3 regions of the Brenneria sp. L3-3C-1 genome follow, and region 3 is predicted to be linked to each of the others. Evidence: predicted binding sites of a transcription regulator. Region 3 holds the regulator's gene; each other region holds the start of a gene.

Region 1 (2,277 bases), on a different contig from region 3:
ATCTCCACCATCTGCTGATCGCCAATCGACAATTCGCCCACCATGCGGCGACTGTCATAGCGCAGATTCAGGCGCTTCAGCAGTTTGTCGGCCTCCGTGTACATCTTCTTCCAGTCAATGCGGCCAAAGCGATTGGTGAATTCCCGTCCCAGGAAAATATTCTCGGCGATGGTGAGTTGGGGGATAAGGTTAAGTTCCTGATGAATAATGCCAATCCCCGCCTCCTGTGAGGCTTTAGGGCCGTTAAACTCCACTTCTTTTCCCAGGAAATGCACGCTGCCGGAATCTTTGTCGTAGATACCGGTCAGCACTTTCATCATGGTGGATTTACCGGCGCCATTCTCGCCCACCAGCGCCATCACTCTTCCCGGGTAAACATTTAATGCAGCGCCGGAAAGCGCCTTAACGCCGGGGAAAGCCTTATTAATTCCTTGCAGTTGCAGTAAAGGTTGCATTGATGCCTCAGAACGTTACGCCAGCACAAAGGATGACATTGGCATACGGGGAACATTCTCCACTGCGAATGATGGCCCGGCTTTTCCCGCTTTGGGTTTTAAAAACTTCATGGCTGATATAATGCAATTCAATTGAGTTTCCCTGGTGTCGCTCAAGTTGTTTTAATTGATCAAGTAATGCGTCATGGAGTGTTGGATTTTTTTCGACGATCTCTTCCGCCAGAATGGCGGCCTCTACCTGCATCTCACTGATTACCGCATCCACAACCTGCAAAAATCCTGGAACGTTATGCGTTAATGCCAGATCGATTCGGGTCGTGGTGTCAGGAATAGGCAACCCTGCATCACAAATCACTACCTGGTCGGTATGCCCCAAACGGGAAATAACAGCAGAAACCTCAGAGTTCAGTAATACCGCTTTTTTCATCTTTTTATCCCATCAGCGAAACGTTTCGCTGATGGTCATATTAGAAAAAGATAAGTTAGAAAGGCAAAGAGGACGTAACGAAAATGTGATCGTTATCGAAACGTTTCGCTCGCGCGCGGGAAAAAACGGGCGCTTTGGGAAGAGAGCTGTTGATGAACGCTGAAAAGATGGCGCGAAGACAAAAAGTGGATTTGAAAAAACGTATTCGTCTTGTATCCACCCATTAGCTGGATTAATCAATGTTGGACAAAAGGGCGGCGTATTATCCGCCCATCGGCTAATAGTATGATGTTACTACTGGATTTTTCTCACCTGTTTGACATCCAACTCGGCCGAACTGAACCCTTTATCCAGTTCCCCTTGCAGTTCAACCTTATCCTGAGGGGTAATGGTCTGCCCGTTCCAGTATTTATCATCGATTTCAACCGTGATGGTGCCTGACTCGTCGCGGAACAGATAGTCTTCGCCCCCGATGCGCTGTTCGATGGTGCCTTGCAGGATAACCCAACTGTCGTCTTTCATCTCTTTGGCTTTCGCAACCGTCGTTACGCTCCCCTGAGGGCCGATAAATCCGCCAGCGGCATTCTGGCTATGAGCGGCAGGCGCTTTAGGATCGACAAACCCGCCGGTTTGTGCGGCGAAAACCGGTGCGGCACACAGTGCGGCGATAGCGAATACAGCAGCTGTTTTTTTCATAGCTTGGTTTCCTTAGTTTCTTTCGATTTGCCGCGCAGCAAAACTGCGCGTGATTTGTTTTACGCGCAAAGTAAAACAAAATGTTCTTAACAGGATCTTAAGGATAGGTCAGATTTCCTTATCTTTAATAAATACTGCGAAGCGCTCCGCGTTTGACGGTTTTCTGGTTGCCAGCGCCGTGCGTTAAACCGTATAACATCGCGATAAGCAACCTGGTGGACGGTATGAGAATATTGCTAATAGAAGATGACCGCTTGATCGGCGATGGCCTGAAAGCCGGGCTGATTAAGCTCGGTTTTAATGTTGACTGGTTTACGCAGGGCAAAGAAGGGTTAGCCGCGTTGGATGCCGCCCCCTACGACGCCGTGGTTCTCGATCTCGGTCTGCCGGAAATGGACGGGCTGGAAATCCTGCGTCACTGGCGTCAAGCGGGACATGACGAGCCCGTATTGATCCTTACCGCGCGGGATGCGCTGGAACAACGGGTTGAAGGCTTGCAGCTCGGCGCGGATGACTATCTGTGCAAACCTTTTGCGCTGGCGGAGGTCGCCGCCCGCCTGCAAGCGTTAATCCGCCGCCGGCATGGTCAATTACAGCCGACGCTCACCCACGGCGCCGTATCGCTGGAACCGGGTTCCCGTACCGTTACGTTCAACAATGAGCCACTGATGCTTAAATCCCGTGAGCTGGCGCTGCTGG
Region 2 (2,277 bases), on a different contig from region 3:
GATGCCAGGGTGATCGGTTGGATTATGGATAAATTTCACCCATACAATGGTTAAAACGAATCCCAATCCCCCCATGACCAAAAAGACGTGTTCCCAACCCCATTGGTAAGTTAACCAACCCAGGATGGGAGAGAAAATCGCCAGAGAGAAATACTGCGCGGAATTGAAAATAGCCGATGCGGTGCCGCGTTCTTTGGTGGGAAACCAGGCGGCCGTGATGCGGGCATTCGCAGGGAAGGACGGCGCTTCAGAAAAACCTAACATGAAACGCAGCGCAAACAGCGTAATGGGGGCCCAGATTAAGGGAACCCAATCGACGAATCCTTGCAGGAAAGTGAACAATGACCAGAAAAAGATACTGTAGGCGTAAACTTTTTTTGAACCAAAGCGATCCAGCAACCAACCCCCGGGGATTTGCATCACCAGGTATGACCAGCCAAATGCGGAAAAAATATACCCCATATGCACCGCATCCAACTGTAATTCCGCCGCTACGGCCGAACCGGCTATCGATAATGTTGCACGATCCGCATAGTTTATGGCGGTAACGGTAAATATAATTAACAATATGATGTAACGGACATAGGTTTTCTTTTTATTTATAAGGACGGCATCGGAATTCATAAACACCCCTTCTCTATCGTTATTAGTATGTTAACTCAAACACGCTAAAGTGATATTTTTCATTGATAATTTGAGTTATTTTAATTTTCAGACGCAAATCATGTTAAATAAAAACATTCATTAGCAGATTTCGCCACGAGCATGACAATTCGCAATCAGTATAAAAATGACGCCACAGAATAGCATTGTTAAAATGCACAATAATTCATGAGAAATTAGCGGTATTTCTTGCGTTATGCACATGAAGTTGCGATTAATATCACACTATTCTTTTCCATCCATAGTGGCGGCATATAAAAAGTGAGTGAGATCACAGAGAGTAGGCAATTCGCCTGATTATTCCATATTATAACCGGCGAAGATTATTCAATTGCACAATGCGGCGCGATACAATAATCAGATATCATGTTGGTAAAACGTGGATTACCCATACTAAAAAGACGAGAATTTCTTGGTTTTCTGAATAAATATTAACTGGAGACATTATGTCACAGAACAAACAGAATTCCGTGCAGGCCTTTTACATTAAAGTCCATGATGACGATAATGTTGCAATCATTGTTAATGACAATGGCTTACGCGCCGGCACCCAATTTGATACTGGATTAACATTAATTGAGCATATCCCTCAGGGGCACAAAGTCGCCCTGGTCAATATTGCCAAATCCGGCCCCATTATTCGCTATGGCGAAATCATCGGTTATGCCTTAAGGGATATCCCTCAGGGCAGTTGGATTGATGAATCGCTGGTGGAATTACCCCAAGCCCCGGCGCTGGAAACCTTGCCGTTGGCCACCAAAGTCCCGGCCGATCTCCCCCCGCTGGAGGGGTATACGTTTGAGGGTTATCGCAATGCGGACGGCAGCGTTGGCACGAAAAACCTGCTCGGCATTACCACCAGCGTACATTGCGTCGCCGGTGTGGTTGACTATGTGGTTAAAATCATCGAACGGGATTTACTGCCTCGCTATCCGAACGTCGACGGCGTCGTAGCGCTTAATCATCTCTATGGCTGCGGCGTCGCCATCAATGCCCCGGCGGCGGTAGTGCCGATACGCACCATCCATAATCTGGCGCGAAATCCCAACTTTGGCGGCGAAGTGCTGGTTGTCGGCCTGGGTTGTGAAAAATTACAGCCGGAACGCCTGTTGGAAGGCACGCCGGATGTACAAGCTATCTCGCTGGATGACAGCAGCATTGTACGTTTGCAGGATGAGCATCACGTCGGCTTTAAGTCAATGGTGGATGATATTCTGACCATGGCCGATCGGCATCTGCAACAGTTGAACAAACGTCGGCGTGAAACCTGTCCCGCCTCCGAGCTGGTGGTTGGTATGCAATGCGGCGGCAGCGACGCCTTTTCCGGCGTGACGGCGAACCCGGCGGTCGGCTATGCATCCGATCTGCTGGTACGTTGCGGCGCCACCGTGATGTTTTCAGAAGTGACCGAAGTGCGTGACGCCATTCATTTGCTGACGCCGCGGGCCATTAACCAAGAGGTCGGCAAACGGCTGCTGGAAGAGATGGCCTGGTACGACAGCTACCTTGATAACGGCCAGACTGACCGCAGCGCCAATCCCTCGCCCGGCAACAAAAAGGGCGGCCTGGCCAACGTGGTGGAAAAAGCGCTGGGCTCTATTGCAAAATCAGGCA
Region 3 (2,277 bases):
CTTTGCCCGTCACGGTAAAATGCAGATTAATATGGGTAAACAAACGCGGCGCTTCCGTTCTCCGCTCCGAGGTCAGTTTAACTTCGCAATCCGCGACGTCATTACGCCCTTTCTGCAAGATCGACACCACATCAATCGCGCTACAACTGCCAATCGACATCAGCACCATTTCCATGGGACTTGGCGCTTTATCGCCCGAATTTCCATCCATCACCACCTGATGTCCGGAAGCTGATTCGCCCAGAAATGTTAAGTTTTCAACCCACTTCACCCGAGCCTGCATGCCGCCTCCGCTAAAAAATTTTTTAATATTTATATCGTTATTATACAAAAACAACCTATAACCACAGCTTTATCATGCTGACGCGAGACAACACAAGACACTTCCTCCAAGCTGTGTTAAAAATGAGAACAGAAGCTGTCTTTTCTGGACAAACTCAGATCGCGGGAAGATGATAACGTCGCCAGACAGAAGCTCCAGTATATTCCCTGACGGCCTACACGTAATTTGAATTTTTAGCAGTAAACACGCCGTACAGGGAACTCTGAGCCCTGTGATTTGCGCAGTGAATTACAACAGAGGATAATAGCGAATGGTTCTCGGCAAACCGCAAACAGACCCAACTCTCGAATGGTTCCTTTCTCATTGCCATATCCACAAGTATCCATCGAAGAGTACGCTGATTCACCAAGGTGAAAAAGCAGAAACGCTTTACTACATCGTGAAAGGCTCTGTCGCAGTGCTAATCAAAGATGAAGAAGGCAAAGAAATGATCCTCTCTTATCTCAATCAGGGAGATTTTATTGGCGAGCTTGGCTTGTTTGAAGAAGGCCAGGAGCGTAGCGCCTGGGTACGGGCGAAAACGGCTTGTGAAGTTGCTGAAATTTCCTATAAAAAATTCCGGCAGTTGATTCAGGTCAATCCCGATATTCTGATGCGTCTGTCCGCGCAGATGGCAAGCAGGCTGCAAGTGACCTCAGAGAAAGTCGGTAATCTGGCATTCCTTGATGTAACCGGTCGCATTGCCCAAACATTATTGAACCTGGCAAAACAACCCGATGCCATGACGCACCCAGATGGCATGCAAATAAAAATCACCCGCCAGGAAATTGGGCAAATCGTTGGCTGTTCACGCGAAACCGTGGGCCGCATTCTTAAAATGTTGGAAGATCAGAACCTCATTTCCGCACATGGTAAAACGATCGTGGTTTACGGTACGCGTTAAACCCGGCGATTACCCTACGACAAAAAAGCGTGAAGTCTCTTTCACGCTTTTTTTATAGCCATATAACACCGTAGCAAGGCGTATCAGGGCAGAACTTTGGCTGACTGGATCACGATCGGTTTGGTGGGCACATTTTGGTAAGGGCCGACGTTTTCGGTCTGCACCTGAGCGATTTTATCCGCCACGTCCATACCTTTTACCACTTTACCGAATACCGCATAGCCAAAATCACGCTGTCCGTGATCGAGGAAAGCGTTATCAGCCACATTGATGAAGAATTGACTGGTGGCGCTGTCTTTTTCCGCAGTCCGCGCCATGGAAATGGTGCCGCGCAGGTTGCGTAAGCCATTGTCCGCTTCATTTTTGATCGCCGGGTTGGTCGCTTTCTGCTTCATGTCGTCGGTAAAACCGCCGCCCTGAATCATAAAGCCGGGGATGACCCGATGAAACGTCGTGCCGTTATAAAAACCGTTATTCACGTACTCAACGAAGTTATTCACCGAAACCGGTGCTTTTTGGTTGTCCAATGCCAGCTCAATGTTTCCCGCCGAGGTCGTCAGCAAAACATGCGTTGTGCCGGAGGTAGCGAACACCGGAGAAAAAGCCGTAAGTGAAATAAAAGCCGCCGCAGCAGCCAGAGTACGTTTAAGCATGATAATTCCTTGTTGAAGAAACCGACCACTGAAAGCGTAATGATTGTAAATACCCACACCCGCCAACGCCACCCATTTACCTTTTTTTACGTATTATAAAAAGGCTGACGTTAAAGTCAGCCCAGACCATTGACAAAGCCCGTTATTAGGGAGAGCGTGGCGAGGGGCCGTAGCGGCGTAAGCCGCCGGAGCGCCCCTCGGTACGGTAGGCCCGGGTATCTCAGGCTTACAGACGACTTTGTCAGTAACCTCAGGCTGACGTTAAAGTCAGCACCCGCTTATTATCTGTCGCCGCACAGAACCTTAGCCCATACGCTCCGAACGCACCGCAAGGTCGCGGCTATACTGGCGGCTGGCCTCCACCAGCATGGTGGTATAGGCGTTCTTCGGCGTATCGC

Evidence for each region. The regulator CRP, encoded in region 3, controls carbon source genes, mostly activating them, when cyclic AMP is high. The targets are predictions, from matches to a motif close to ATGTGANNNNNNTCACAT.
Region 1: a site for CRP is predicted at 966-983, ahead of rbsD (D-ribose pyranase). Genes of this name have one in related genera too.
Region 2: a site for CRP is predicted at 872-889, ahead of garD (galactarate dehydratase). Genes of this name have one in related genera too.

What each region holds. Positions count from the first base shown of each region.
Region 1 covers NZ_JAEMHF010000003.1:250,401-252,677, reverse strand. Annotated here, with positions in the region: gene rbsA (ribose ABC transporter ATP-binding protein RbsA) at 1-455, opposite strand, end outside; gene rbsD (D-ribose pyranase) at 463-882, opposite strand; gene JG725_RS10485 (YgiW/YdeI family stress tolerance OB fold protein) at 1,177-1,578, opposite strand; gene qseB (quorum sensing response regulator transcription factor QseB) at 1,803-2,277, shown strand, end outside.
Region 2 covers NZ_JAEMHF010000011.1:46,388-48,664, forward strand. Annotated here, with positions in the region: gene JG725_RS17640 (MFS transporter) at 1-624, opposite strand, end outside; gene garD (galactarate dehydratase) at 1,110-2,277, shown strand, end outside.
Region 3 covers NZ_JAEMHF010000007.1:14,809-17,085, forward strand. Annotated here, with positions in the region: gene JG725_RS13875 (OsmC family protein) at 1-283, opposite strand, end outside; gene crp (cAMP-activated global transcriptional regulator CRP) at 594-1,226, shown strand; gene ppiA (peptidylprolyl isomerase A) at 1,310-1,879, opposite strand; gene JG725_RS13890 (ABC transporter ATP-binding protein) at 2,183-2,277, opposite strand, start outside.